One region of the Pantoea sp. PvP021 genome, then DNA from elsewhere that is predicted to be linked to it. Evidence: predicted binding sites of a transcription regulator. Region 1 holds the regulator's gene; the other holds the start of a gene.
What was found. The regulator LexA, encoded in region 1, represses DNA repair genes until DNA is damaged. The targets are predictions, from matches to a motif close to TNCTGTATGTACATACAGNA.

Region 1 (15,576 bases):
GAACGATTTATGACAGGGCGGCGCTGTGCGGGGGATGGGCGATGAAAGATGTGACCCGTTCGCCTGTCACAGGCGCGTTTACCTGAACAGTAAGAGTGCGGAGTCGCACCAAAATGAGGCTACTGTTGTGGAGTCGATAGCACTCAAAACGGCGGATGCGATCGCCAGCGTCCTGCTGACGCGTATTCAGGCCGGAGAGTTCAGCGCCGGGCGACTGCCGGCGGAGCGTGCCTTAAGCGAAGCGTTCAGCACGACCCGGATTACCCTTCGGGAAGCATTGGGCAAGCTGGAAGCCCAGGGGATGATCTACCGGGAACTGCGTCGCGGCTGGTTTATCGCACCGCCGCGGCTGATCTATAACCCGCTGCATCACAGCCACTTTCATGCCATGGCAATGGAGCAGGGACGGCAGGCGGCTACCGAGGTCATCGCCGCCGAACAGGTCGCGGCACACGACAGCGTGGCGACAGCGCTGCGGCTGGCCTCCGGTTCGTCGGTTTACTGCATCCGCCGCCTGCGGCGCATCGACGGGCGCGCGGTGCTCTATGTTGAACACTACCTCAATCCGCGTTTTTTTCCAGGTCTGCTTGATGAAGATTTGACCCGCTCACTGACCGATCTCTATGACCAGCGCTACGGCATTCGTTACGGCGGCGCGCGCTTCACCATCCTGCCCGGCCCGCTGCCGGAGGTCGCCGCACCCATGCTGAATGTGGCACCGGGCAGCCCTGGTTTGTTGATCACCCGCATCAATCGCAACCAGCAAAAAGAGGTGATTGATTGCGACTGTGAATACTGGCGTTATGATGCGCTCTGTGTTGATGTGGAGGCCTGAGGAGTTATTGTGATTTGCGTCACACTCGCGCATGATACCGCGCGCTAACAACTCCTTTTTTAAGGCGCAACATGAGTGACAAAAATCCTTTGGCCCGCCACCTTGCAACGGTACTGCAATGGGTGCTGAATCTGGGTCTGCTGAGTCTGGCGATCATCCTGATCGTCTTTTTAGGCAAAGAAACTATCCATCTGGCAAACGTGCTGTTTAACACCAGCGAGCAGTCATCCTCCTATCTGTTGATTGAGGGGATTGTCATTTATTTCCTCTACTTCGAATTTATTGCTTTGATTGTTAAGTACTTTCAGTCGGGATATCACTTTCCGCTGCGCTATTTTGTCTATATCGGTATCACGGCAATTATCCGCCTGATTATCGTCGACCATAAAAACCCCTTCGATACGCTCTGTTACTCTGCGGCGATTCTGATTCTGGTAATCACTCTGTGGCTGGCAAACAGCAACCGCCTGAAACGCGAGTAATCCTCCTGCCGTCTGTCATGACGGCAGGTGTTCGCATCGCGTCTCTGCGCTAAACTAGCGTCCTGAAAATTATTGGGAGTGGTGCTATGTCGCAAGACGCGCTCAGCTTATTACGTGCACTCAACTGGCTTTCTCCGTCGCAGGCAACCCTTGCGCCGCCATTGCTCGACTGGCTGATGGAGGAGGATTCAATGACGCGCCGTTTTGAACAACATTGTCAGCGGGTCACGGTTCAGCCGCTGCGTGAAGGCTTTATCGACGCCAGCGAGTTGGGTGATGAAAAGGGCTTGTTGCCAGACGATCAACGCTTCTGGCTGCGTGAAGTGTTGCTGTTCGGCGACGATCAGCCCTGGCTGGCTGGCCGTACGCTGGTGCCGGAAAGCACCCTTAACGGGCCAGAAGCGATGCTGCAGCAGCTGGGCACCCGGCCGCTGGGTCGCTATCTCTTCTCCTCTTCAACGCTGACCCGCGATTTTATTGAGCCGGGGCAGGTGGAGGGATTGTGGGGACGACGTTCACGCCTGCGTCTCTCCGGCAAACCGCTGCTGCTGACTGAACTGTTTTTACCGGCATCGCCGCTCTATCGCGATCTGGTCTGAGGATCCTGTGGTGCAAAATAGCTTAAGTATAAATAAATGGCGGGCCTACACGCGCCTGATGCGTATCGATAAGCCTATCGGTACGCTGCTGCTGATGTGGCCAACGCTCTGGGCATTATGGCTGGCTGACATGGCGATCCCGCCGCTGCCGGTGCTGGCGGTGTTTGTTGCCGGGGTCATCGTGATGCGTGCAGCCGGTTGTGTGATCAATGACTATGCCGATCGCAAAGTAGACGGTCATGTCGAACGCACGAAACATCGGCCACTGGCCAGCGGCGCGGTGAGTGCAAAAGAGGCTAAGCTGCTGTTCGTGATACTGGCTCTGGCGGCTTTTGCGCTGGTGCTGACTATGAACATGATGACGATTATGCTCTCCGTGGTAGGGCTGGCGCTGGCCTGGGTCTATCCCTTTATGAAGCGCTATACCCACCTGCCGCAGGTAGTGCTGGGTGCCGCCTTTGGCTGGGCCATTCCCATGGCATGGTCCGCAGTTAGTGAGTCCTTACCTCTGGTCTGCTGGCTGGTATTCATCGCCAACATCTGCTGGACAGTCGCCTATGACACTCAGTATGCGATGGTGGATCGGGATGATGACCTGAAGATTGGCGTGAAGTCGACCGCGATTCTCTTTGGCCGTTTCGACAAGCTGATCATTGGTCTGCTGCAACTGGCGACGCTGCTACTGATGGCGCTGGTTGGCCTCATGCTGCATCTGAACAGCGCCTTCTACTGGACGCTATTACTGGCCGCCGCGCTGTTTGTTTATCAACAGAAGCTGATCGCCGGACGCGAGCGGCAACCCTGTTTCCAGGCTTTTCTCAATAATAACTATGTCGGGATGGTGCTGTTCCTCGGTGTGCTGATGAATACTCCGCCGTTCAGCCAGCTGTTCTGACAGGGGATTCAGGCACAAAAAAGGCGACCTCATGAGGTCGCCTTTTTACTATGCGCGTTGGGGTCAGTCGTGCGCCACAGCGGTTTCAATCGTCATACGGACATCGCTGGTGACCAGGTCTGCCAGCATATGCCAGGTCGCCAGAGTCTGCGCAACATCGGCATCACCGCTGTCGCTGATATACCCTTCATCGCGCAGGGTCAGGACCAGTGAGGTAAAGACCGCTTTGTCGAAGAATTCCGGAGCATTGATACCGTGCAGCACCGACAGACGCTGTGCCAGCGTCCGGCTCTCTTTCTCCAGCGTGCCGCGGTTAATCGTCGGCTTGGCGCTGAGAATGGAGAACGTAATGGCATAGCGCTGCAGTGTTTCACGCACACCGGCGGCCAGCAGTTGCAGTGTGCGATAGCGCGCTGAGGAAAAGCGCAATTCGCCGGCTTCGAGCGTAATCAGGCCCTGACGCGCCAGCTCCTGACTCAGTTCGGTCAGCAGTTGCGGCAGTTCATCGGTCTGCCAGCGCAGGAACAGCTCACTCTTCAGCATTGGGTAGATCAGGCTCACCTGACGCAGCAGTTCTGCTTCGCTCAGCGTCTGATGTTGCTGAACAATGGCGGCAATCAGCGACGGCATCACCAGCATGTGATGAATATTGTTGCGATAGTAGGTCATCAGTACCGCCTGCTCACGCGGCAGAATGATGATGTCGCCAATGCTGTCCTTTTCACTCTCAAACTTATTCATACCCATGGCGTGATCCAGCAGCGCTTCCGCTGAAAGATCGGGTACGGTCGCATTTGGCGAGTAAGGTACGTTGCGCAGCAACTGGGTGTAGCACTCCAGTTGTTCAATCAGCTGTTCACGGGTTAGTGAGCGCTGACGTGACGCCAGCAGGGCGGTGACACAGAGGTTCATGGCGTTAGCCGCGCCCGCTTCATTGATACGCACCATCAGGCTGGCAGCAATATCGTTGACGGTCGGTGTTAACCAACTGGGACGCTGCGGCTCAATCGGATCGATGGCATCGCGCCATTCCGGCACCCGCTTGTTGAGATAGTTGACCAGCGGCAGGGGTTCGCCAAAGTTCACGTAACCCTGACCGAGATTGCGCAGCTTGCGTAAGCCGCGCACCATCTGCATGAAGCCCTCTTTCTCTTTCGCCGCGCCGCGCAGTTCTTTAGCGTAAGTGCCCACTTCCATCACGTGCTCATAGCCGATGTAAATCGGCACCAGCGTGATGGGGCGATTTCCGCCGCGCAGCATCGCCTGCAGCGTCATGGCTAAGGTGCCGGTTTTAGGGTCCAGCAGGCGACCGGTTCGTGAACGGCCTCCTTCGACAAAGTACTCAACCGAATAGCCGCGGGTGAACAGCTCGCCGAGATATTCGCGGAATACCGTGGCGTAGAGCTTGTTGCCTTTAAAGGTACGACGAATAAAGAAAGCGCCCAGGCGACGGAAAATCGGGCCGGCTGGCCAGAAGTTGAGATTGATACCGGCTGCGATGTGCGGCGGCACCAGACCCTGATGATAGAGCACATAGGAGAGCAGCAGATAATCCATGTGGCTGCGATGGCACGGCACATAGACAATCTCGTGGCCATCCTGCGCCAGCTGGCGAACTTTTTCTCCGCCATTGACGTTGATGCCCTGATAGAGCCGACTCCAGAGCCAGCCCATCACGCGGTCAGTTACGCGGATGGCTTCATAGGAGAAGTTTGCCGCAATCTCCTCCATCATCTCGACGGCATTCTGCTGCGCTTTCTCATGGGAGATTTTTTTGCTGCGAGCTTCATCTTCTACTGCTTTTTCAATCGCTTTGGATTGCAGCAGACGAGTAAACAGATCCTGACGCGCCGGCAAGCGCGGGCCAATCGCCGCCAGCCGCTGGCGGGCAAAATGAATGCGCGCCACACGAGCCAGCTTCTGGGCGATCGACTGATCCGTACCGTGTTCAGTTGCCATGCGGCGCAGCGACACTGTCGGCGAGAAGCGGACAAAACTGTCGCGCCCGTGCCAGATCACCGCAAAAAACTTCTGCACCCCGTTCAGCACCCGCAGGTGTGGCGTTGCTTCGCCCTGGACTTCACGTCCTGGTGCGCGGCCAAACATCACCGTGACCGGCAGCATCTGAATATCCAGCTTAGGGTTATTGCGATGCAGGTCCAGGTAATCGTGAAAAATTTTCACGGATTCAACGCTGGGCACAAAATAGGGGAAGACGCGAGGGCCATTGTGGATAAAGACATGGCGCGGCAGCAGAGAACCATCAATCTCCAGCGGAGTGAGCGGGTCGGGCAGATGATGCCGCAGACACTGTGCGCGTAAAGTCAGTAAGTCGGCCTTCGAATCGTAAGGCAAAACATACATAATAGGTCGGGTCGGATCCAGACCATGTTCAGACACGGGATCGGCCGGAATGGCCTTACTTTTTACCAAAAACGACAGTGGTAAATTAAGCAGTTTGTAATAGAGTTTACGCCAACCTGACATAGACAACATGAAGCCTCTTGTTAGCAAAGCGCCGCAAGCATACCAGAAAGCGCAGCGAAGATCTGTGGTGGTGCCAATTGCACGCAGCCCAGACATTGACGTCAATCCGATGAAAGGGTTCCCACATCATGGCAAATAATGCCACCGGACTTATCAGAATAGTAAAAGCTGCAGGTTACTCATGGCAGGGACTGCGTGCCGCCTGGCAACATGAAGCGGCGTTTCGGCAGGAAGCGCTGGCTGCGCTGGCTGCTATTGTTATCGCGTGCTGGCTGGATGTCGATGTGGTCTCCCGCATCCTCATGATTGGGGCGGTGGTGCTGGTGGTCATTGTTGAAATCCTCAATAGCGCCATTGAAGCAGTGGTCGACCGCATCGGTCAGGAGCATCATCCGCTGGCGGGCCGGGCAAAAGACATGGGCTCGGCGGCGGTGTTGATCAGCATCTTACTGGCACTCTTCGTCTGGATCGCGCTGCTCTGGACACATTTGCGATAAGCCTTCCATAACGCGTCTGAGGGCGCGTTTTCCCTGACAATCGGTTTCCATTTCACCAATACCTGTATATACTCACAGCGACTGTATAAACAACCAGGGGGCGGGATGAAAGCATTAACCAGCAGGCAGCAGCAGGTCTATGACCTGATTCGCGACCATATTTCTTCAACGGGCATGCCGCCTACGCGTGCCGAAATCGCCGCGCAGCTGGGCTTCCGTTCGCCGAACGCGGCAGAAGAGCATCTGAAAGCGCTGGCGCGCAAAGGCGTCATCGAGATCGTTTCCGGTGCATCGCGCGGCATTCGACTGTTAATGGAAGAAGAAGCCTCAGAAGGGCTACCGCTGATTGGCCGGGTTGCTGCCGGTGAGCCGATCATGGCGCAGGAACATATCGAAACCCACTACAAGGTCGATCCGGGCCTGTTTAAGCCGTCTGCTGACTTCCTGCTGCGCGTCAGCGGAATGTCGATGAAAGATATCGGGATTATGGATGGCGACCTGCTCGCGGTGCATAAAACCCAGGATGTGCGTAACGGCCAGGTTGTGGTTGCCCGCATTGATGATGAAGTCACCGTTAAGCGCTGGAAAAAGCAGGGTGCTATCGTGCATCTGCTGCCGGAAAACAGCGATTTTGACCCGATTGTCGTCGATACCCGTGCGCAGTCACTGACCATAGAAGGTCTGGCTGTTGGCGTGGTGCGCAACGGCGAGTGGCTCTGATTCTTCTGCCAGCGTGCATTCGCCTTCTCTGATGCTATTCTGTCTGCCCTAATTTTGTCGCTGCCTCTTTTGCGCAGCGACACTGAGCACGGAACGGCGAATGCGCTTTATTACGGCAACCGATAAAAATCTCTGGCGGCTTGCGCTGCCGATGATCCTTTCAAATATCACCGTTCCCTTACTGGGAGTGGTCGATACTGCAGTAATTGGTCATCTCGACAGCCCTGTCTATCTTGGCGGGGTTGCGGTCGGGACTACAGTGACCAGCTTCCTCTTTATGCTGCTGCTTTTCCTTCGAATGAGTACCACTGGCCTTACGGCGCAGGCATTTGGCGCTGGCGATAAAATGGCGCTGGCACGCGCGCTGACTCAGCCGCTGATCATTGCGCTGCTGGCGGGCGTACTGTTCATCGCTTTGCGTTATCCGATTATTCAGCTGTCGACCCATCTGGTTGGCGGCAATCCCGATGTACTCGAACAGGCGGCACTGTTTATTCAGATTCGCTGGCTCAGTGCGCCTGCCACGCTGGCAAACCTGGTCATTCTGGGCTGGCTGCTGGGCGTGCAGTATGCACGCGCGCCGGTGATCCTGCTGGTGGTGGGCAACCTGGTTAACATCGTGCTCGATCTCTGGCTGGTGATGGGGCTGCACTGGGGTGTCGCGGGGGCGGCAACCGCCACGGCGCTGGCGGAATACATTACGCTGGTTGTCGGCAGCATCATGGTCTGGCGGGTGTTAAAACTGCGCGGAATTACGCTTAGCCTGTTGAAGCAGAGTTGGCGCGGTGACAGCGGCCGGCTGCTGCGACTGAACCGGGACATCATGCTGCGCTCTCTGATGCTGCAGCTCTGCTTCGCCTCGCTGACCGTACTGGGTGCCCGGCTGGGTCCGGATGTGGTGGCGGTTAACGCAGTATTACTGATGTTCATCACTTTTACGGCTTACGCGCTGGATGGCTTTGCCTATGCGGTTGAAGCTTTTGCGGGTGAGGCGCATGGTGCAAAAGATGGCAGCAAGCTCCTGCGCGTCTGGCACTCTGCCTGTCGGCAGGCGGTGGTGGTGGCGCTATTCTTCTCGCTAATCTATGCCATTTTTGGCCCGCAGATCGTTACCCTGCTGACCTCTCTTCAGTCACTCCAGCAGACAGCGGACCGCTATCTGGTCTGGCAGATGATAATGCCGCTGATCGGCGTCTGGTGTTATCTGCTGGATGGCATGTTCATCGGAGCGACGCGCGGGCGTGAGATGCGTAACAGCATGGTAGTTGCCGCAGCAGGCTATTTTCTGACGCTGCTTAGCGTACCGGTGTTAGGTAACCATGGTCTGTGGCTGGCGGTCACGGTTTTCCTGGCGCTGCGCGGCCTGTCGCTGTGGCTCATCTGGCGTAAGCACTGGCGTCAGAACAGCTGGTTTGATGCATGAGTCAGCAGTGGCTGCACGCAAGCCGATACGGATTATTCTGTATTATTCCACGGTTAATAAATTGGCTACTACAATTAACTCTATGCAGCGCAGTTAACCAGCGCTTTGTATCGTTATTTTGTTAAGTAGCAAGATAATCATTAAAACCCGAGGATTGGAGGTCTGCCATGAATAAAGACGAAGCAAGCGGCAACTGGAAGCAGTTCAAAGGCAAAATGAAAGAGAAATGGGGCAAGCTGACCGACGATGATATGCAGGTTATCGAAGGTAAACGCGATCAGCTGGTCGGCAAAATCCAGGAGCGTTACGGCTCTACGAAAGATGAAGCCGAGCGCGAAGTAACCGCCTGGGAAGGTCAGAACAAAGATCACCGCTGGTAATCAGACAATAGCTTGATAATCAGCTGAATGCGTTCCGGTGGGCCCTCACCGGAACCGCACAAGGATGTGCCGATTACCCGCGTTTCCCCCGCTTTTTACCCTCATCCTGATGGTCATGCTCGCAGCTTTCATGGTGCGTACAGGCTTCAACCGCAGCACAATTTTCACATAAACCATGCGCTTCAATCACGCTGTGGCGTAATGCAAACTGCGCTTCACCTGCCAGACCAGCAATAATCTTCTCTACGCCCTGCGCCTGCTTCTCTGTAACGGCGGCACAGCGGTCACAGACCAGCATCACCGATGTATGTGCTGGTGCCTCAAAATGGTGACACATGACGTAGCTGTTGTTGGATTCCACCCGATGAATGAAACCCTGCTCCAGCAGGAAATCGAGCGCCCGGTAAACCGTGGGAGGCTTGGCCTGCGGCTCGCTGACCCGGAGTTGATCCAGCAGATCGTAGGCGCTGATCGAGCCAGGCTGCTCGGCCATCAGGCGCAACACTTCAGCACGCTGCGAAGTCAGACGCACACCGCGCTGCAGGCACATCTTTTCGGCCTGAATCAAAATTTGCTGCGACGTCATGTTTGTCATGAAAATTCTCCGCTGGATAAGTGATGTTATTTTATCACACATAGTTTCGCGGCGCTGAGGTTGGTTTTCGTCTGAAAAACAGCATCATTTGCCTGATAAAGCAGCAGAATCAGAATTTAAGCCGTCTTCTATCTCAAATCTGACGACAAATCAGATCCATTCCGAATCAACCTGAAGCGGAATTTGTTGGCATTTTGCTTTGCATCTCACTGAGTTAAGAAGTAATGTTCAGAAAGACTTAAGAAAAGTCTGGCATTATTTGAAATATCCCAATGCAGTTTGAACAATTACAACGGTTTTTTGATTGGAAAACGTCCAATCCTTTGAATTAAGACACTGTTTCCTTTGAATTCACAGCAATAACGCGTTAGCCAGGGTTCACAATAGGGCTAACAAACTATTCAGTCATTGAATGTTTCAATGGCAATTTCTCAGGTGATGGCAGGCAAATGGTGAAAAAATCCGCTCAACGTTCAGCGCTAATCTACACAGCTGTAACGACCGCGCTTTTCCTTTCTTCTTCCGCCATGGCGGCAGGGACCTGGTATGATGCACGTAATGACGCCATGGGCGGCACCGGCGTAGCATCTTCTCTTTATGGCTCCGCAGTGCTGGCGAACCCGGCATTAATGACGCGCGCCAAACCCGACGATAGCGTCAGCATTATTTTTCCCTCAGCGGGCATTCAGGTGACTGACAAAGATAAGCTGATAGATAAAGTGGATGATATTACCGACACCGTGGACCGTTACCGCACGGTGCTGGGTAACCTCACACCAGCAGATTTCTTCCGTGCTAACTCTGAATTGCGCGCGGCCTCAGGTGATGTGGCAAATAAGCTAAGCGATTTGCGCGGTAACAAAGCAGACGGTTCTGCCGGCGCGGCCGTGGCCGTTACCATCCCCAACGACACTCTGCCTTTCGCCTTTATTACTAAGGCCTACGGTACAGCGCACGTCCGCGCTAACGTGGTACAGAGTGATATTGACTACCTGCGCAGTATAGAAAACGGGGCGTTTCCTCGTCCTGGCGATCAAAATAACCTGCGCTCCAGCGCGAATGGCTTAGCGGCGCTGGTCACCGATTATGGTGTTGCGGTGGCGCATGAGTTCACCATCGCTGGTCAGCCAGTATCGGTAGGCGTTACACCGAAAGTGCAGAAAACCTGGCTCTATAACTACACCGCCAGTATTTACAACTACGACAAAAGTGACATCAATAACAGCCAGTATCGCAGCACCGACACCGGCTTTAACGTTGATGCCGGTCTGGCGACCACCTTTGCTGAAAACTGGACGCTGGGTGTAACCGGACAGAACCTGGTTTCACGCGATCTGCAGACCAAAGAGGTCAATGGTTTCCGCGACACCTACCAGATCCGCCCGCTGGTCACCACCGGTCTGGCCTGGGATAAAGGTCCGTTTACCGTGACGGGCGATGTGGATCTGACTGAAACCAAACGCTTCAAAACTCAGGATAACAGCCAGTATGCGGCAGTGGGCGCGGAATACCGCGTACTTGACTGGCTGCAGCTGCGTGCAGGTTATCGTGCGGACATGCGTTCTAACGACGAAAATGTCGCTACGGCCGGTTTTGGTCTGTCACCGTTTAACAAAGCCGTACATCTGGATCTGGCGGGCTCTGTAGGTGCTAACAACACCTGGGGCGCGATGATGCAGCTGGGCTTTAACTTCTAAGCGCGTTATTCAGACTGTTCGGGGGCGGGCGATGCACTATCGCCCGCCCTTGTGTTATCCTTGCACAGAATTCCATCACCCCTTAATTACCGGATTGCCTGCGCTTCATGCCTAATTTCTCTTCGCAACGTTTCTCTATCGCCCCTATGCTCGACTGGACCGATCGTCACTGTCGCTATTTTCATCGCCAGCTGACCGGTGACACGCTGCTCTACACCGAAATGGTGACCACGGGCGCAATCATTCATGGCAAAGGGGATTACCTGGCTTACAGTGAGGCTGAGCATCCGGTCGCGTTGCAGCTTGGCGGTAGCGATCCGGCGGCACTGGCGCAGTGCGCGAAGCTGGCAGAGCAGCGCGGCTACGATGAAGTGAATCTTAATGTCGGCTGTCCCTCTGATCGGGTGCAGAATGGCCGTTTCGGCGCCTGCCTGATGGCCGAGGCGAATCTGGTCGCAGATGCCGTTAAAGCGATGCGCGACGTGGTTTCAATTCCGGTCACTGTGAAAACCCGCATTGGTATCGATGAGCTGGACAGCTATGAATTCCTGACCGATTTTATTGGCACGGTGGCGGGACGCGGTGAGTGTGAGACATTTATCATTCATGCGCGTAAAGCCTGGCTCTCCGGCCTCAGCCCGAAAGAGAACCGCGAGATTCCACCGCTGGATTATCCCCGCGTCTATCAGCTGAAACGCGATTTTCCGCAACTGACCATTGCCCTCAATGGCGGCGTGAAAACGCTGGAAGAGGCACTGACCCATCTGCAACACCTTGACGGCGTGATGATGGGACGTGAAGCCTACCAAAACCCCGGCATTCTGGCGCAGGTCGATCAGACATTGTTTGGTCGTCAGCATCCGGCGGCGAACCCGGTTGAAGTGGTGCGCGCCATGTATCCCTATATTGAAGCGGAACTGGCGAAGGGGACGTATCTGGGACATGTCACGCGCCATATGCTGGGTCTGTTCCAGGGGATTCCGGGCGCCCGCCAGTGGCGACGCCACCTGAGTGAAAATGCCCACAAACCCGGTGCCGATGTCCGTGTGCTGGAGGCGGCGCTTGCGCTGGTCGCCGATAAAATCCCGCAGGCAGCCTGACGCCTCATCTGAACCCGAAAAAACCAGCTCTGTTTGCTGGTTTTTTTACGCCACTATGTGGTTTTTCTCACCAGGTTGCGCTCTTCTGTTTATCTCTTATCAGAATAAAATCAATGAGTTAACTGTTGGCACGTTTTTTGTAATAGCTATAACAATCAATCTCAAAAAGGAGCGCTGACGTGGAAATTTTATTCGTATTAGGGTTTTTCCTGATGCTGTTGCTGACCGGCGTTTCGCTGTTAGGCGTGCTGGCGGCACTGGTGGTCGCAACCATCGTGATGTTTGTCGGTGGACTGTTTGCAATTGTTATTAAAGTGTTGCCGTGGCTGGTGCTGGCGGTGATTGCGGTCTGGCTGCATCGTGCCTTTTTTGGCGACAGCGATGAGCGAGCACGTCGCAAGCTGCGGCGTAAGATCAACAGGTTAGACCGCAAAGGCTGGCGCTAAATGCGGTGAAGATCACAGTGTGAGAGATTGGTCGGGGCTGATCTGCAATTAAACATATTTTTTACTTATGTTTTCTGGCAGGATGCCTGTCGTCAAATCGATGTGCCATCGACTCGACACGAATTCATCGCCGCTGTCCCTACACCAGCGCGAACAAAAAATAAAAAAAAGAGAAGGGCTTCCCGCGGGAAGCCCTTTTTGTTGCTCACTATTATGGAATTAAGAGACAGGATCCCTGCGTGGCGCGGCTCTCCAGCATCTGGTGCGCTTTGCTGGCCTCTTTCAGCGCAAACTTCTGCTGCTCCGGCACATCAACTTTAATTGCGCCGCTCGCCAGCAGCGAGAAAAGCTCGGCACTGGCGGTTTCCAGCTCCTGACGGTTGGTGATATAGCCAAACAGTGAAGGGCGGGTCACAAACAGCGAGCCTTTCTTATTCAGAATGCCGAGATCAATCCCGGTCACCGGACCCGAAGCATTGCCAAAACTGACCATCAGCCCATGACGGCGCAATGAGTCCAGCGATGCTTCCCAGGTATCTTTGCCCACGGAGTCATAAACTACGCCCACTTTTTTCCCATCGGTCAGTTCGCTGACGCTTTGCGCAATATTCTCTTCGCGGTAGTTAATCGTCGCCCAGGCGCCGGCCTTTTTCGCCATCGCTGCCTTTTCTGCTGACCCGACTGTGCCAATCAAATGGGCACCCAGCGCTTTTGCCCACTGACAGGCAATTAACCCGACGCCGCCCGCTGCGGCATGAAACAGAAAGGTCTCACCGGCGCTGATTTTATAGGTCTGGCGCAGCAGATATTGTGTGGTCAGCCCTTTCAGGTAGCTGGCTGCGCCCTGCTCAAAGCTGATCGCCTCCGGGAGATGCATCAGGCGATCTTCCGCCACGTTGTGCACTTCGCTATAGGCCCCCATCGACGCCAGACAGTAGACCACGCGATCGCCGGGCTTAAATAATGTCACGCCACGTCCAACCCGCGACACCACGCCTGCGGCTTCTGTACCCAGGCCAGAGGGAAAAGCGGCGACCGGATAAAGCCCGCTGCGAACATAGGTATCGATGTAATTAATCCCGATAGCGCGATGTTCTACCTGCACTTCATGTTCGGCCGGGTCAGCAGGTTCAAAATCTGTCCACTCTAAAACGTCCGGGCCGCCATGTGCGCTGAACTGAATACGCTTTGCCATTCTGACTCCTGTGATTGTTTCATCATGAGGGTGAGGCACGCACCCCAACTAAGGTATACTTGCGCGTCCCCACAGAAGATCGGTAATGCATTCACTATGGCAGGAAATAAACCCACCAACAAATCGAACGAAACGCAGGATCGCCAGCTCGCAGGCGTGAAAATGCCCCCGCATTCGCTGGAAGCGGAGCAGTCGGTGCTCGGTGGGTTAATGCTGGATAACGAGCGCTGGGACAATGTCTCTGAGCGCGTCGTCGCGAATGATTTTTTCAACCGCTCGCATCGGCTGATTTTTTCAGAGATGCAGCGGCTGCTGGAAAACAGCAAACCTATTGACCTGATTACGCTCTCCGAATCGCTGGAAACCCGTGGCGAGCTGGAGATGGCGGGCGGCTTCGCCTATCTGGCGGAACTGGCGAAAAACACCCCGAGCGCGGCGAACATCGGCGCCTATGCTGACATCGTGCGTGAACGTGCGGTGGTGCGCGAGATGATCGCCGTCGCTAACCAGATTGCCGATGCCGGTTATGATCCGCAGGGGCGTAACAGCGAAGAGCTGCTCGACTTCGCGGAGTCGAACGTCTTTAAAATTGCGGAAGCGCGCGCGGATAAGGATGCTGGTCCGAAAAACATCGAGCAGATTCTGGAATCGACCGTTTCGCGTATCGAATCGCTCTATCAGACACCGCACGATGGCGTCACCGGCGTCGATACCGGCTATCAGGATCTGAATAAAAAGACCGCGGGCCTGCAGGGTTCTGATCTGATTATTGTCGCAGCACGTCCTTCGATGGGTAAAACCACCTTTGCGATGAACCTGTGCGAAAACGCCGCCATGCTGCAGGAAAAACCAGTGCTGATCTTCAGTCTGGAGATGCCCAGCGAGCAGATCATGATGCGTATGCTGGCGTCACTCTCCCGCGTCGATCAGACCCGCATTCGTACCGGGCAGCTGGATGATGAGGACTGGGCGCGTATTTCCGGCACCATGGGCATCCTGCTGGAGAAGAAGAACATGTACATTGATGACTCTTCCGGCCTGACGCCCACCGAAGTGCGTTCGCGCTCCCGACGCATCTACCGTGAAAACGGTGGATTAAGCATGATCATGATCGACTATCTGCAGCTGATGCGCGTGCCGTCACTGTCGGACAACCGTACGCTGGAAATTGCTGAGATCTCCCGCTCGCTGAAAGCGCTGGCCAAAGAGCTGAACGTGCCGGTTGTAGCGCTGTCGCAGCTTAACCGCTCGCTGGAGCAGCGAGCCGATAAACGTCCGGTCAACTCGGATCTGCGTGAATCGGGCTCGATCGAGCAGGATGCGGATTTGATCATGTTTATCTATCGCGATGAGGTTTACCACGAAAACAGCGATCTTAAAGGGATCGCGGAGATCATTCTGGGTAAACAGCGTAACGGCCCGATCGGTACAGTACGCCTGACCTTTAACGGTCAGTGGTCACGCTTCGACAACTACGCTGGCCCGCAATACGACGACGAATAATCCCCGGTTTGTGCTGTCATGCACGATCTGTGCATGACAGCCCCCATCATCACAAAATAGTGTTGGACAACCTCTCGGGTTATCGGGTTATCTGTAACAAAGCGACGCCTGGCACCGATGTGGAAACGGAATGACTCACGTAGACGATTACGACCTTAAAATCCTGACTTTATTACAATCCAACGGCCGTCTGACCAATCAGGAACTCAGCGATCTGGTCGGCCTTTCCGCCTCACAATGTTCCCGCCGTCGTATCAATCTGGAACAGGCTAATCTGATCCTGGGTTATCATGCCCGGCTGTCGCCCGATGCCATCGGGCTTGGCATGGTGGGATTGATTGAGGTGCGTTTAATTAACCACACCGCAGAATATGTTGAGAGCTTTCACCGGATGGTGGAGCAGGAACAGGCGATCGTGGATGCCTATAAAACCACCGGCGATGCGGACTATCTGCTCAAAGTGGCGGTGGCCGATCTTAATTCCCTTAGTGCGTTAATCAGCCAGTTAGTCGCGGGCCACCAGAGCGTTTCCCATGTGAAAACCTCGGTAGTGCTGGGACGCATGAAAGAGAACGGGCTGATGATGCTGCCTGAGCAGAAGACGCGCTAAAAAGGTGCGCGCTGTGCGCTTTTGGTGCACACTTGCGGCAATTAATGCGAATAGCGCGCATAGAGTCGGACTTTAACGCATAGGTTGACGGTATCAGCCGGAATTTATGCAC
Region 2 (15,576 bases), on a different contig from region 1:
AACTGGCTCAGCCATTGGTTAATCGCAGGCGGCGCTATGCGCGCGGTGAAATGATTTCCCCAGACTTCGGTGGGGTGATCCTGCTCATCGAAATCGCTGAAGCGGATCAGGGAGTGACTGCCATCCGGGGCCGTCAGCAGCAGGCCATCCGGTAAAATCGCGGGCGTGAAGCGCACCATCTCCGGGTGCTGACGCGCGGTAATAAAGGTGCCATCAGGTTCGGTCACCATAAACAGACGATCAAATGCCAGTCCGCTGTCAGTGACCAGCGCGTGTGACAGCGCTAATCCCCGCATCGACTTCACAGGATGAATAAATAAGCGGGAAAGCGTGATCATGGTGTTCTCCTTGAACCCGACGCGCAGCACAAAAGAAGCTAACTTTATGACATAGGTCTCCGATTCGCTATAATGCGCGACAATTTTCTCAAGAGTTAAAAAGTGACGATATGAATTCTCTGTTTGCCAGCACGGCGCGTGGGCTCGAAGAGCTGTTAAAAAGTGAGCTGGACGCGCTGGGCGCGCAGGATTTGCAAGTAGTGCAGGGAGGCGTTCACTACGAAGCCGACGATCGCACCATGTACCAAAGCCTGATGTGGAGTCGTTTAGCATCACGCATCCTGTTGCCGCTGGGAGAGTTTGGCGTCTACAGCGATCTGGATCTCTATCTGGGTGTGCAGAGCGTGGACTGGCCGACGATGTTCGGCAGCGACAAAACCTTTGTTGTGCATTTCAGCGGCACCAACGATTCGATTCGTAACAGCCAGTTCGGCGCGCTGAAAGTTAAAGATGCCATCGTGGACAGCTTTACCCGTCAGAATCTCGAACGACCCAACGTCGATCGTGAGCAGGCAGATATCCGTGTCAACGTCTGGCTGAATGACGATCGCGCCAGCATTGCGCTTGATCTCAGCGGCAGCTCGCTGCATCAGCGTGGTTATCGCCAGCAGACCGGTCAGGCGCCGTTAAAAGAGACCCTGGCGGCGGCCATCGTGCTGCGTTCTGGCTGGGAGCCGACGACACCGCTGATCGATCCGATGTGTGGTTCCGGTACGCTGCTGATTGAAGCCGCACTGATTGCCTGCGATCGTGCGCCTGGCCTGCTGCGCAAGCACTGGGGCTTCACCGCCTGGAGCCAGTTTAACGCTGCGTTGTGGCAGGAGGTTAAAACTGAGGCGCAGAACCGTGCCCGCACTGGCACGGCTGCCACCCAGGCGCGCTTCTTTGGCTACGACAATAATGGTCGGGTGCTGGAGTGGGCGCAGGCGAATGCCCGCCGCGCTGGCGTCTTTGAACTTTTCACCTTCGGCCAGCAGGATCTGCTGAAGCTGACTAATCCGGTCGATCCGGCGGTTCACGGTACGGTGCTGAGTAATCCTCCTTACGGTGAACGTCTGGAGAGCGAACCAGCCCTGATTGCGCTGCACAGCCAGCTCGGACGTCTGATGAAGCAGCATTTTGGCGGCTGGAACCTGTCGCTGTTCAGCGCCTCGCCAGAACTGCTGAGCTGCCTGCAGCTGCGTGCCGATCGCCAGTTTAAAGCGAAGAACGGTCCGCTGGATTGCGTGCAGAAAAACTATAAGCTGGCGGTTAACAGTCATGAAAGCGCCGGACAGATTGCGGAAGATTACGCTAACCGCCTGCGTAAAAACGTGAAGAAACTGGAGAAGTGGGCGCGTCAGGAAGGCATTGAATGCTACCGTATTTATGATGCCGATCTGCCAGACTACAACGTTGCTGTCGATCGCTATGGCGACTGGGTGATTATCCAGGAGTACGCGCCACCGAAAACCATCGATCCTGATAAAGCGCGTCAGCGTCTGTTCGATGTCATCAGCGCAACGCTGAGCGTGCTGCAACTGCCTGCCGACCGTCTGATTATGAAAACGCGTGAACGCCAGAAAGGCAAAGCGCAGTATCAGAAGCTCAGCGAGAAGGGCGACTATTTCGAAGTTAAAGAGTTTAATGCGCGTTTCTGGGTGAATCTGACCGACTATCTCGATACCGGCCTGTTCCTCGATCACCGCATTGCCCGTAAAATGCTGGGCCAGATGAGTCAGGGCAAAGATTTCCTGAACCTGTTTGCCTATACCGGTACCGCCAGTGTGCATGCCGGTCTGGGTGGCGCGCGTTCAACCACTACGGTAGATATGTCGCGTACCTATCTGGAGTGGGCGGAGCGCAACCTGCGTCTCAACGGACTGACCGGGCGTCAGCATCGTCTGATGCAGGCCGACTGCCTGAGCTGGCTGAATGAGAGTGACGAGAACTTTGACCTGATCTTTATCGATCCGCCAACGTTCTCCAACTCAAAACGTATGGAAGAGAGCTTCGACGTTCAGCGCGATCATATGATGCTGATGCGTAACCTGAAGCGCCTGCTGCGTCGCGGCGGCACCATCATGTTCTCCAATAACAAACGCGGTTTCAAAATGGACATGGATGGCCTGAAATCACTGGGCCTGCAGGCGCAGGATATTACCCAGAAAACGCAGTCGCAGGACTTCGCGCGTAACCGTCAAATTCACAACTGCTGGCTGATCACTCACGCCGGTAAGGAATAAGCTTACATGTCATTAATCAGTATCCACGGCGCTTATCTCTCCTTCAGCGATGCGCCGCTGTTAGACAATACCGAACTGCACATCGAAGAGAACGAACGCGTCTGTCTGGTGGGCCGTAACGGTGCGGGTAAATCCACGCTGATGAAAATCATCAATGGCGAACAGCCACTGGATGATGGCCGCATTATTTATGAAACCGATCTGGTCGTGGCGCGTCTGCAACAGGATCCGCCGCGCAATATTACCGGTTCGGTGTATGACTTCGTGGCCGAGGGTGTTGAAGAGCAGGCTGAGCATCTGAAAGCCTATCACGCCATTTCCCATGTGGTGATGGAAGATCCCAGCGATAAAAACCTCAACGAGATGGCGCGTCTGCAGAGCATTCTCGACCATCAGAATCTGTGGCAGCTGGAGAGCCGCATCCATGACGTGCTGGAGCAGATTGGTCTGCAGCCCGATACCGAGCTGTCATCACTCTCGGGCGGCTGGCTGCGTAAAGCGGCACTGGGTCGTGCGCTGGTGAGTAACCCGCGCGTCCTGATGCTGGATGAGCCAACCAACCACCTCGATATCGAAACCATCGACTGGCTGGAAACGTTCCTGAAGAACTTCACCGGCAGCATCATCTTTATTTCCCATGACCGTTCGTTTATCCGCAACATGGCGACGCGCATTGTCGATCTGGACCGGGGCAAGCTGGTCTCCTGGCCAGGCAACTACGATCTCTATCTGGAAGGCAAAGAGGAAGCGTTGCGCGTTGAAGAGATGCAGAACGCGGAATTTGACCGTAAGCTGGCGCAGGAAGAGGTGTGGATCCGTCAGGGCATCAAAGCCCGTCGTACCCGTAATGAAGGTCGTGTGCGTGCGCTGAAAGCGCTGCGTCGTGAACATTCAGAACGTCGCGAAGTGATGGGCAAAGCCAACATGCAGGTGGGCGAAGCGTCCCGTTCCGGCAAGATTGTCTTTGAGCTGGAAAATGTCGACTACGCGGTCGATGGCAAAGTGCTGGTTAAGGACTTCTCAACCCAGGTACAGCGTGGCGACAAAATTGCGCTGATCGGGCCAAATGGCTGCGGGAAAACCACCTTACTGCGCCTGATGCTGCAGCAGCTGAAAGCTGACCATGGCCGCGTGCATTCCGGTACCAAGCTGGAAGTGGCCTACTTTGACCAGCATCGCGCTGAACTGGATCCGGATCGCACCGTGATGGACAACCTGGCCGAAGGCAAGCAGGAAGTACTGGTCAACGGCAAACCGCGCCACGTACTGGGCTATCTGCAGGACTTCCTGTTCCATCCAAAACGTGCCATGACGCCGGTGCGCGCCCTTTCGGGCGGTGAACGAAACCGTCTGCTGCTGGCACGCCTGTTCCTGCGTCCCAGCAACCTGATGATTCTGGATGAACCGACTAACGACCTTGACGTCGAAACGCTGGAACTGCTGGAAGAGCTGATTGATGGTTATCAGGGCACCGTGTTACTGGTGAGCCACGATCGTCAGTTCGTCGATAATACCGTTACCGAGTGCTGGATTTTTGAAGGCAACGGTGAGATTGGTACCTTCGTTGGCGGTTATCATGATGCTCAGCAGCAGCGCGCCGCCTACCGGCAGCACAAGGCGGCAGCACCGGCGAAAGCGACGGGCAACGCCTCTAAGCCTGCAGCCGAGAAGGGTGATGCGAAGCGTAGCGTGAATAAACTCAGCTACAATCTGGCGCGTGAGCTGGAACAGCTGCCGCAAAAACTGGAGCAGCTGGAAGCGCGTATCGGAGAACTGCAGGCGAAGATGAGTCATCCCGACTTCTTCAGCCAGGCACACGATCAGACGCAACCGGTGCTGGATAATCTGGCTCAGACTGAGCAGGAGCTGGAAACCGCTTTTGCGCGCTGGGAAGAGCTAGAGTCACTGAAAAACGGCGCGTAGGGCAGGGCTAACGGATGTGTTCAGCAGTGAAAAGTAACGCGTGGATGCTCTGTCCACAATGCGATTTAATGATTAAACTGCCGGACATTCCCGTTGGCAGCCGTGCGTCATGCCCGCGCTGCCACACCTCCCTGACGGCCAACTGGCACGAACCGCGTAAACGGCCAACGGGCTATGCGCTGGCAGCGCTGTTTATGCTGCTGCTGGCGAATCTGTTTCCTTTTGTCTCAATGAAGGTGGCAGGGCTGACCAGCCAGATCACGCTGGCCCAGATACCTCAGGTGATGGTGACGGAAGATTACAGCAGTCTGGCGACGCTGTTCCTTCTCTTTGTGCAGGCGGTTCCGGCCTTCTGCATGATCACCATTATCCTTCTGGTCAATCGGGTCCCGTTGCCGACTGGACTCAAAACTGGTCTGGCACGTATTCTGTTTCAGCTGCGTAACTGGGGCATGGCAGAAATCTTTATGGCGGGCGTGCTGGTCAGTTTCGTCAAGCTGATGGCCTATGGCGAGATCGGCCTGGAGACCAGCTTCTGGCCGTGGGTTCTGTTCTGTCTGCTGCAGTTGCGGGCCTTTCAGTGCGTTGATCGACGCGGCTTGTGGGACAGTCTGTCACCCCGACCTGCGCTGCCCCATCCGCCCGAAGTGGGCATCAGTGGTTTAGAGCAGGGTCTGCGCTCCTGTCCCTGCTGTACGGCCATTCTGCCGGAAGCAGAGCATAAGTGTCCCCGCTGCGGCGTCACGGCCGAGGCACGGCGTAAGCACAGCCTGCAGTGGACGCTGGCGCTGTTGTTCACCTCCATACTGCTTTATATCCCGGCCAACCTGTTGCCGATTATGGTGACGGAAACCCTCGGCACTGCCTATCCCTCCAATATCATGGCGGGGGTGATTGTGCTGTGGGGTGATGGCTCCTATCCGGTGGCGTTGGTGATCTTTATCGCCAGTATCATGGTGCCTACGCTGAAAATGCTGGCGATTGGCTGGCTTTGCTGGGATGCCAGCGGACGCGGACAGCGTGACAGCCACAGGATGCACAAAATTTATGAAGTGGTCGAATTTGTTGGCCGCTGGTCAATGATCGACGTGTTTGTTATTGCCGTGCTCTCTGCGCTGGTGCGCATGGGGCAATTAATGAATGTTTATCCCGCGTGGGGGGCAGTATTGTTTGCAATGGTGGTGATTATCACCATGATTGCTGCCATGACCTTTGACCCGCGATTAACCTGGGATCGTGTACGCGAAAACAATATGAAGGAGTCGCGCCTTGACGGAAACTAATCACGGCCATGCAAAGGTGGAACAGATTAAGCGCTGGTCGCCGGTCTGGATTGTCCCCATCGTTACGCTGTTAATCGGCGGATGGATCCTCTTTTATCACTTCAGCCATCAGGGGCCGGAAGTCACCCTCATCACCGAAAACGCCGAAGGCATTGTTGCGGGTAAAACCACGATTAAAAGCCGCAGTGTGGATGTCGGTGTGGTGGAAAGCGCGGTGTTAAGCGACGATCTTCACCATGTGGAAATCAAAGCGCGCCTGAATTCAGGCATGGAAAAACTGCTGCACAGCGACAGCGTTTTCTGGGTGGTGAAACCGCAGGTGGGTCGCGAAGGGATCAGCGGTCTCGGTACTCTGTTATCCGGTGCCTATATCGAATTACAGCCGGGCACTAAAAGCCAGGCACCCGAGCAGTTTAAGCTGCTGGATGCGCCGCCGTTAGCGCCACCGGATGCCAAAGGGATTCGCATCGTGCTGGACAGCAAGAAAGCGGGCCAGCTCAATCCGGGGGATCCGGTGCTGTTCCGTGGCTATCGCGTCGGTACGGTCGAGACCAGTGCTTTTGATACCGAAAAACGCATGATGACCTATCAGCTGTTTGTCGCTGCGCCTTACGATCGCCTGATTACAACCAACGTTCGCTTCTGGAAGGATAGCGGCATCGCCGTGGATATGTCCGCTTCAGGAATGCGGGTGGAAATGGGATCGCTGACCACGCTGTTCAGCGGCGGCGTCAGTTTTGACGTGCCGGATGGCTGGGAGCTGGGTCAGCCTGCGCAGAATAAGTCTGATTATCATCTGTTTGACGATCAGCGCAGCATTCAGGATTCGCTCTACACCAACCATATTGATTACCTGATGTTCTTCACCGACTCCATCCGTGGTCTGCAGGCGGGTGCGCCGGTTGAATTCCGCGGCATTCGCCTGGGTACCGTCTCAGAAGCGCCATTGATGAAAGCCGGTCTGGACCAGGCGCTGAACAATGATTACCGCGTGCCGGTGCTGATTCGCATCGAGCCGGATCGCTTTATCAGCCGACTGGGTGAGAACTTCGATCTGCAACAGCATCTGCAGGATGGTAAAAAACGTGGCCTGCGTGCGACGCTGAAAACCGGCAGTCTGTTGTCGGGTGCGCTCTATGTCGATCTCGACTTCTATGACAATGCACCGCCTTACAAAGGTCCGCAGAAAGTCTCTGGCTATGAAGTTATCCCAACGGTCAGCGGTGGCCTGAGCCAGATTCAGCAGAAGCTGATGGCGGCGCTGGATAAGATCAACAGTCTGCCACTGAACGGTATGGTCAATGAAGCGACAGGCACGCTGAAAGAGAGCCAGAAAACGATGCGTGATCTGCAGCGCACCATCGACAACATCAACAAAGTCACCGCCAGTCCGGCTATGAAAACCCTGCCGGAAGACCTGCAGCAAACATTGCGCGAGCTGAACCGCAGCATGAAAGGCCTGCAGCCAGGTTCACCAGCCTACAGCAAGCTGGTGGGGGATATGCAGCGCCTGGATAAGGTTCTGCGTGAACTCCAGCCGGTGTTAAGAACGCTTAACACCAAGAGCAATGCGTTGGTATTTGAGGCAAAACCGGGACAGGATCCCCAGCCGAAGAGGGCGAAACAGTGAATAAAGGATTGATACTTTGTGCCGCGCTGGTGTTGAGTGCGTGCAGTAGCAGCGTTGACAATACCTGGTATCAGCTGCCCTCCGGGGCGGCTTCCATGCAGGTCAGCAGCAGCCAGCTGAATGAAGCGCAACCGATGTTATGGGTGCAGCAGGTGACGGTGCCGGACTATCTGGCAGGCAACGGACTGGTTTATCAGACCAGCGATGTCAAATACGTTATCGCCGCGAATAATCTCTGGGCCAGCCCGCTCGATCAGCAGTTGCAGCAGACATTGATCACTAACCTGAGCAAGGCGCTGCCAGGCCGGCTGGTAGCCGGTTCACCTTTAGGCGCGCAGCACGATACGCTGAATGTGACCGTGACAGGCTTTCAGGGACGCTATGATGGCAAAGCAGTCGTCAGTGGCGAATGGACGCTGGAACATCAGGGCCGGCTGACCAAACAGGCGTTTAACCTGGTACTGCCGCAGACCGAAGATGGCTACGATGCGATGGTCAGAACGCTGGCGGCGGGCTGGCAACAGACAGCACAGAAGATTGCCAATAGTGTGGTTGCGTTAAATTAAGATTGATGTGAATAAATAAGCTAAGCCCCTGACCGATTGTCGTGCTTTTTCGACAGGGGTCAGGGGCTTTTTTATTAGCTTAATCAGAAAGATAGTGTTGTCGCATGCATCACAGAACGTCATTATTTTTACCGATTAAGGTCACATTTATGACACTGGCATGAAGATTGGGCATTGATCTTTGGGTGCGCAGGAGGTAGAACATAAGGGTGGTTGAACATTAATTCACCACTTTTCTTTCCACCAGATTCCACAGACCTTACATGAGGGACACGGAGTATGAAGAGACAGAAACGAGACCGCCTCGAACGCGCCCATTCACGTGGTTATCAGGCAGGCATTACTGGACGCTCAAAAGAGATGTGTCCGTATCAGTTGATTGACGCTAAGTCTCACTGGTTGGGAGGTTGGCGACAAGCCATGGAGGACAGGTCGGTAGCTGCATAACCGGATGTCACTGAAAAGGGAATATAACCTCCGCCATGCGCGGAGGTTTTTGTTTCCGGGGGAAACACTTAGAAAGCGGCGGTATCTTTAAACAGGCCGACTTTAAGATCGCTGGCGGTATAGATCAGATTACCGTCAACCAGCACTTCACCATCTGCCACGCCCATAACCAGTTTGCGGTTAATAACGCGTTTGAAGTGAATGCGGTAAGTCACTTTCTTCGCATCTGGCAGGACCTGACCGGTGAATTTCACTTCACCCACGCCCAGCGCACGACCTTTACCTTCGCCGCCCAGCCAGCCCAGATAGAAACCAACCAGCTGCCACATGGCATCAAGGCCCAGACAACCCGGCATCACAGGATCGCCTATAAAGTGACAGCCGAAGAACCAGAGATCAGGATTGATATCCAGCTCCGCTTCAACAAAGCCTTTGTCATATTTGCCGCCGTCTTCGGTCATTTTGACCACGCGGTCCATCATCAGCATGTTGCCGGATGGAAGCGGCGGACCATTTTCGCCAAACAGTTCACCACGACCTGACAGAATCAGATCTTCTTTGGTATAGGATTCGCGTTTATCTACCATGTTTTCAATAAGCCTTGTTTTAGTGAATCACGAATATTAGCGAACAGTTGTACGCTGAGCAAATCGGATTAACGGTGGTTGAACCAGTTAAGCCAGCGCAGCGCCCAGGGACGTTGCGGACCGTCCGGCTGGTTGAACAGGCTAATGCGTTCCTGGATGGTATTCAGCAGGCAATCGCCCAGGCCATCCTCGGTACTCCAGATTTTACCGGTCAGCAGCGGTAGCGCTTCATCGGCACGGTCAATTGCCCAGATATGGAAATGACCCTGTTCAACCGCACTGACAACCGCCTGGCTGAGGCTGAGATGACGGACATTGCTGGCGGGAATAATCACACCCTGCTGACCTGTCAGTTCTCGCTGATGGCAGATATCAAAGAAGCCTTCGATTTTCTCGTTCAGTCCGCCCACCGGTTGTACGTTGCCGAACTGATCAACCGAGCCGGTCACCGCAATTTGCTGATTGATGGGCTGATTAGCCAGCGCGCTGATTAAGGCACAGAGTTCAGCCAGCGAAGCGCTATCACCATCCACCTCGGAGTAAGATTGCTCAAAGACCATTGAGGCCGAGAAGGGCAGTTGCTGATCGAGTTCCAGTTCGGCAATCAGGTAAGCCTGCATAATCATCATGCCTTTGGCATGAATATTACCGCCCAGCTCCGCTTTACGCTCGATATCCATGAATTCACCATCGCCGGGATGTACCACGCAGGTAATACGCGATGGATCGCCCCAGGCACGGGGATGGCCAGGATATTCAACGACCGACAGGCCATTAATCTGACCAACCACTTCGCCTTCGGTTTCAATCAGAATCTGTCGCAGCAGGATCTCGTCACGCATCCGCTCATTAAGATAATTCTCGCGCCACAAACGCGCTTCCAGCGCATCACGCAGCGCTTCAGCGTTCAGTTCATCGCCCATCAGGGCCGATTCGCGCATCTGGCGTTGTAGCCAGCGGGGGCAGAGTGGCAGCGTTTCCTGATCGCCGCTGTAGCGGACGCCTTCTTTAATCAGTTCTGGCCAGAAGTCCGCTTCCGGCTGGGGCAGACCCGCCTGTTGCGCCAGTTCGATGTTCCAGCGACACCAGGCAAGCATGTCATCTTCATCCAGAATCTGAATATTCTCTTCAAATTCAGTATAGATGGCCATTTCGTGAGCTTCGGGATCCAGCTCCTGAAATTCTGCCAGCGCTTCCCGATCGCCACACAGGACCAGTTTCAGATTGAGCGGCAAGGGAGGAATCGAGACTGGCAGCGGCCGGCGTTCATCCTGAGATGTCCACTCAGCATAGCCCTGCTCAACACACTTCTTCAGGCGCAACCAGAGAATCGGCTGCGTCATCAGGCTACGCAGTGAAAGCAGCAGCGTGCCGCCATTAGCACGATGGATCAGGCCCGGTTCCAGCTGGATGCGATCTTTATACTGGCGCACGCAGCCAAACAATTGCTCCATCTCAGTCCATTCAGCAAAGTGAATACCACCCTGACTGGTGAATGGGCGTTGAGGATCGGAGGGGGGCTGGAGCGTGACGTTGTCGGCCATGATATGGTAATCACCGCCGAATAGAGTGGTACTGTCGGCCATAACCCGCTCTGCGGCCTGGGCAATGAATGTCAGATAATCGCGATTCTCCTGGCTACGAACCAGCAGTAACGGGAACCCCTGCGTCTGATGGTGTAAGTGCGCCAGTGCATTCAGCAACCGGGGCTGTACCGTTGCCAGAGCATCAGTTTCTTCATCAGCAATTCGGGAGAAAACGGATTGGTATTGCGCGCTATCTGGCTGTAAGGTCTGCCACGTAAGTTGAGTGCTGGTCAAAATAATCGCATTTGTCTGTTTTAAGAAAAGCGAGATTATACAGGATTCACCCTTGTTAAGCACTGCAGACTTCCTGTTGAAGATGTGATGGTGACAGCATGTTTTTCGTTGCTGCATCCGGGAAAAAAGCTGTTATTCTTAGTTCGTTACGTGATCACGATGAGATTCCGATGAAATACCAGCAACTCGAAAATCTTGAATGTGGATGGAAGTGGAAATACCTGGTGAAAAAACATCGGGAAGGTGAACTGATCACGCGTCACCTTGAGTTAAGCGCGGCGCAGGCAGCAGTGGATAAGCTGCTGGCAATGGAAAATAATCCGGTTACAGTGAATGAATGGATCGCAGAACATATTCACGCTGATCTGGATAACCGACTGAAGCAGACCATCCGTGCCCGACGAAAACGCCATTTCAACGCTGAACATCAGCATACGCGAAAAAAATCGATAGACCTGGAGTATCTGGTCTGGCAGCGACTGGCAGGTCTGGCACAGCGGCGCGGCTGCACGCTCTCTGAAACGATTGTTCAGCTGATAGAAGATGCAGAACGTAAAGAGAAATATGCCACTCAGATGTCGAGCCTGAAGCAGGATTTGCAGGCGATTCTGGGTAACTCCGGTTCAGAGAGCGAATAATCGGGCAGGGCAATCAAAGCCTTCATCTCTCAGTCCGGTTTTATTACCGGCATAAAAAAACCCCGCCTTAGCGGGGTTTTTTATTACGTGTAAACTTAAGCCTGTGGCTGAGTTACAACGTCTTTGATACCTTTAACGTCGATTTCTACACGACGGTCCGGCGCCAGGCAGTCGATCAGGGCATTACGGCCTTTCACGCTGTCACAGGTGTTGCCGGTAACTGGGTTAGATTCACCCATGCCACGTGCAGAGATCTTGTTAGAAGGAATACCTTTAGATACCAGGTAATCTACGACTGACTGAGCACGTTTCTCAGACAGTTTCTGGTTGTACTGCTCTGAACCGATGCGATCGGTGAAGCCCAGTACGACAACGGAACCATCTTTAGGATCCATTGAGCTCAGCTGGCTGTACAGCTGATCCAGAGCCTGCTGGCCTTCTGGCTTCAGGGTAGATTTGTTGAAGGTGAACAGAACGTCAGACTTCAGAGTGAAACGCTTAGTTTCAACAACTGGAGCTGGTGCTGGAGCCGGAGCTGGCGCCGGAGCAGCGACGTCATCCTGACCGAAGCGGTATGAAACGCCTACGCTCAGCATGCCGTTGTCTGGACGAGTACCAACGGTCTGTGCATCACCGATGTTGTTAACCCACTGGTAATCCAGACGGGTAGCCCAGTTTTTGGTCAGCGCATATTCAACACCAACAGCAGCCAGCGGAGATACGCCGGTGTCGTGGTCGCTGATGCGGCCAGTAGTTGGGTTAGTCTGCGTTGAGTCTGCACGCCATACCATGCCGCCCAGACGAGTATACACGTCCAGATCGTCATAGATTGGGTAGCTCAGTTTAGCAGCCAGCTGAACGCCCTGTGCTTTGAATGCGCCGTTAGTCACGTTGCCTTTGTTAGGCATGCGACCCAGCCAGTCATAGCCCAGCTCGAAGCCCAGGTATGGATTTGCCTGGTAACCAACGAATGCACCTGCACCCAGCTGGCTTTCATGAGTTGGACCGTCATTGTTTTCGTAACCGTTACCGTAGTAACCAGTGTCGTGATACTGAGACCAGCCCAGTTTAGCACCGGTGTACCAGGTGTCATCTTTCGGAGCGGCCTGCGCTACGGTAGCGAAGCCAGCCAGTGCCACTGCAATTGCGATAGCTGTCTTTTTCATTTTGCGCCTCGTTATCATCCAAATAGGCAATGAGCAAAAAGGTTGCTCTTGGTTTAAATCCTTCGCCGGGTCAAAACGCTCGCTTATGACTCTACCGCAAAAAACGGAGGTTATTGAGCACCCTGGCGAGCTAAAGTCTACAACGAGATTGGAAACTTACAAGTATGATGTGAGGCGCTTATGTAAAAAAACAGCGATTTATACACAATTTCTAACAATTAGGCTGGTCTTATTGCCGCGGCAAAAAGCCCTAAAAACTTGCTAAACCATTGTCAACGCTCGAACTAACAGAATCAGTGGTTTAGCTGCGACAGATAAGAAAAATAGCTTGGGAAACTTCTGATTTTTACTTAATGAAACAAATCCGACTGAATTTTTATCGCAGTTTGCGGTCTGAGAGGCGCTTCTGATGTCCCGCTTGCACGCAAAATCAATCCTAACGCTTCACCCTCTGCCGCCGCATTTTCAAGTTGACGTCGTTCATCTTCGTCAAGATCGTAAGGAATCCATGCCAGAACGACACTGTAATTTCCTGTACGCAATGCTTTAACCATCGCTTCAACCGCATTCAGACGTTCAGAATCGGCGATATGCATACTTTTATCCAGTGGTAATCCTGATTCCTGCAGCCAGGTGCGATTCAGTTTATATGCCGGTGTTAACCACAACTGCCAGCGCGATTGCTGACTCAGCTGCTGCAATAAAGGCAACAGCAACATCTGCATCATACCGGGCTGTTCGCTGTAGCGTAACTCAGTAATTCCACCGCCCTGAGAGGCCGGAACGGAAGAGGACGCATAATGATGAGCATAGCGTGAATTATTAGGATGTTGTGTTCGCATAAGTTAATCACCAGCAGTGGACTGTATGAATATACAGTACTGTCATCCTGGATAAAGATCAACCCAAATTTCTGAAAACGCCTCGCAAAATCGCGACAAGATTAGTTGAAACGCTATTTATTCATTGAACCCGTTGACGCTTTTTTTTATCTTCTAATTACCTGATACCCAAGGTAATTTACGATATATTTCTTACATGGAGGTGGTGCAATGAAAAAGGTGAATCCGGTTGTAGAGCGCTCCAGAGCGCGCCTGGCCCCATTAGGAACAATAGAGTCGCGCACCCAGTTCGGAGGCTATGCCCTGGCTGTAGAAAGTGTGGTTTTTGCCTTAATTAATAAAGACGAACTCTATCTGCGTGCCAGTGAACCTCTGCGGGAATACCTTACAGATCGTCCGCTGCAACCCCTGATTTTTCGCAAGCGGGGCAAGCTGGTGAGTCTCAATTACTTTCGGGTCGATGAGGCGTTGTGGCGCGACCCTGACCATCTGCTGGCGCTCTCCGCTGCCTCTTTAGAAACGGCGCAGCTGGAGTTGCAGGACCGACAATCCTCACCGCGGTTAAAAGATCTGCCAAATCTCAGCGTACGTATGGAGATGATGCTGTACGAGGCGGGCGTCATGAGCGTCAATCATCTCTACCAGATGGGGGCTAAACAGTGCTGGCTGAAGCTAAAAGCGATCAACCAGCACGTTGGGTTCCAGACATTACTTGCGCTGCAGGGGGCCATCACGGGCCACCATGCCGCCGCGCTGCCGCAGGCGACACGGGCGGAGCTGAATGCGTGGTTCCAGCGCACGCTTTTATCAAACCCCAATCTCAGAAACGGCGAAGGCTAATCAGTGATTAGCGTGCGGCGCAGGCGAGCCACATCGGGCATTAATGCCACCAGCAGACCGAGTTGCTGGAGCACCAGCGGCGCACGCGTATCCGCATCTGCGGCCAGCTGGCTGATTCGCTGAGCCAGTTGATGGCGCATCGTTTCTACGTGCTCATCGCTGACAACTTCCGTCTGCAGCACATCCTCCACATAGCAAACCGTATCATCCAGCAATGTCAGCAGTTCGGGTGCGGTAATTTTATCGCGGTGAGCGCCCAGCGCAGAAATGTAACTCAGAAACGAATGGTTGGAGCAAAGCAGCTGAAAAGCCGAATCGCGCAGCTTCTGGCTGGTGCGACTTTCACTGCTCATGTTTGAGACCACTGACGCCAGTTCAGCATCCGCGTTATGCGCATCACGCCGTGCAATGCGATAGGCGAGACGGTTATCTTTGCCCTGATGATATTGCTCCATGATCGCGTCCAGATAGCGGCAATTCGCTTTCAGCGTTCGTTCTGCCACGGCAGGTAACTGACGAAAGCGCCAGTCAGGCCAGATAAACGCGACAGCCAGCCAGGCCAGCCCACAGCCCAGTAGGGTATCCACTACCCGCGGCAGGGCAACTTCAAATCCTTCACCCAGCAGGTTAAAGCAGAGCAGCACCAGCAGAGTGATAAACAGCGTGGCCTGTGCATACTGCACCTGCCTGAAAGCGAAGAACAGTACGCCCGTGATCACTATCAGGATTAACTGACCTTCAATCGAAGGCACCAGCCATAAAACGGGCAGACCAATCGCAATCCCCGCCAGCGTTCCGCCGATGCGCAAGGCCAGTCGTCGCTGCGTTGCATTGTAGTTGGGCTGGCAGACAAACAGGCTGGTCAGCAAAATCCAGTATCCCCGCTCCAGCCCGGTTACCTGAATAAAACCATATCCAATACAGAGCACCACAGACATCCGAACCGCATGCCGGAACAGCGCCGATGCGGGCGAGAGGTGTCGGCTGAAGCGCAGCCGGATATCACTCCAGCCACTCAATCCTTCGCGTGACAGCAGATTGTCACTGTGCTGAGGATCTTCACCGGCCAGCGTCTGTTCTGATTCGATCGAAGCAAGCTGTGCGTCGATGGCGCGCAGGTTGCGCAGCAGCCAGAAAAGAGCACGGGTATGCGTAGCGTCAGGATCATGCTGCTCCAGACGTTCTATCGCTTTCTGTAATCGTTCAAATGCACGCTCAAAACGGCTGTCATGCACCCACCTTTGACGCATCAGAATGCAATGTGCCAGCTG

Region 2: sulA (SOS-induced cell division inhibitor SulA) is a predicted target of LexA. The motif match lies at 13,485-13,504, and genes of this name have one in related genera.

What each region holds. Positions count from the first base shown of each region.
Region 1 is NZ_JBSRXX010000007.1:175,151-190,726, reverse strand. It holds gene ACVKSX_RS18005 (UTRA domain-containing protein) at 128-835, shown strand; gene psiE (phosphate-starvation-inducible protein PsiE) at 907-1,317, shown strand; gene ubiC (chorismate lyase) at 1,404-1,916, shown strand; gene ubiA (4-hydroxybenzoate octaprenyltransferase) at 1,927-2,811, shown strand; gene plsB (glycerol-3-phosphate 1-O-acyltransferase PlsB) at 2,875-5,298, opposite strand; gene ACVKSX_RS17980 (diacylglycerol kinase) at 5,427-5,795, shown strand; gene lexA (transcriptional repressor LexA) at 5,901-6,515, shown strand; gene dinF (MATE family efflux transporter DinF) at 6,616-7,938, shown strand; gene ACVKSX_RS17965 (CsbD family protein) at 8,106-8,318, shown strand; gene zur (zinc uptake transcriptional repressor Zur) at 8,392-8,913, opposite strand; gene ACVKSX_RS17955 (conjugal transfer protein TraF) at 9,363-10,610, shown strand; gene dusA (tRNA dihydrouridine(20/20a) synthase DusA) at 10,718-11,710, shown strand; gene pspG (envelope stress response protein PspG) at 11,890-12,156, shown strand; gene ACVKSX_RS17940 (quinone oxidoreductase) at 12,368-13,351, opposite strand; gene dnaB (replicative DNA helicase) at 13,448-14,854, shown strand; gene ACVKSX_RS17930 (Lrp/AsnC family transcriptional regulator) at 14,985-15,464, shown strand.
Region 2 is NZ_JBSRXX010000001.1:1,348,617-1,364,192, reverse strand. It holds gene ACVKSX_RS06345 (YcbX family protein) at 1-338, opposite strand, end outside; gene rlmKL (bifunctional 23S rRNA (guanine(2069)-N(7))-methyltransferase RlmK/23S rRNA (guanine(2445)-N(2))-methyltransferase RlmL) at 449-2,563, shown strand; gene ACVKSX_RS06335 (ABC transporter ATP-binding protein) at 2,570-4,486, shown strand; gene pqiA (membrane integrity-associated transporter subunit PqiA) at 4,501-5,769, shown strand; gene pqiB (intermembrane transport protein PqiB) at 5,756-7,399, shown strand; gene pqiC (membrane integrity-associated transporter subunit PqiC) at 7,396-7,965, shown strand; gene rmf (ribosome modulation factor) at 8,245-8,412, shown strand; gene fabA (bifunctional 3-hydroxydecanoyl-ACP dehydratase/trans-2-decenoyl-ACP isomerase) at 8,481-8,999, opposite strand; gene ACVKSX_RS06305 (AAA family ATPase) at 9,068-10,936, opposite strand; gene matP (macrodomain Ter protein MatP) at 10,990-11,457, shown strand; gene ompA (porin OmpA) at 11,553-12,623, opposite strand; gene sulA (SOS-induced cell division inhibitor SulA) at 12,974-13,465, opposite strand; gene ACVKSX_RS06285 (TfoX/Sxy family DNA transformation protein) at 13,676-14,305, shown strand; gene yccS (YccS family putative transporter) at 14,302-15,576, opposite strand, start outside.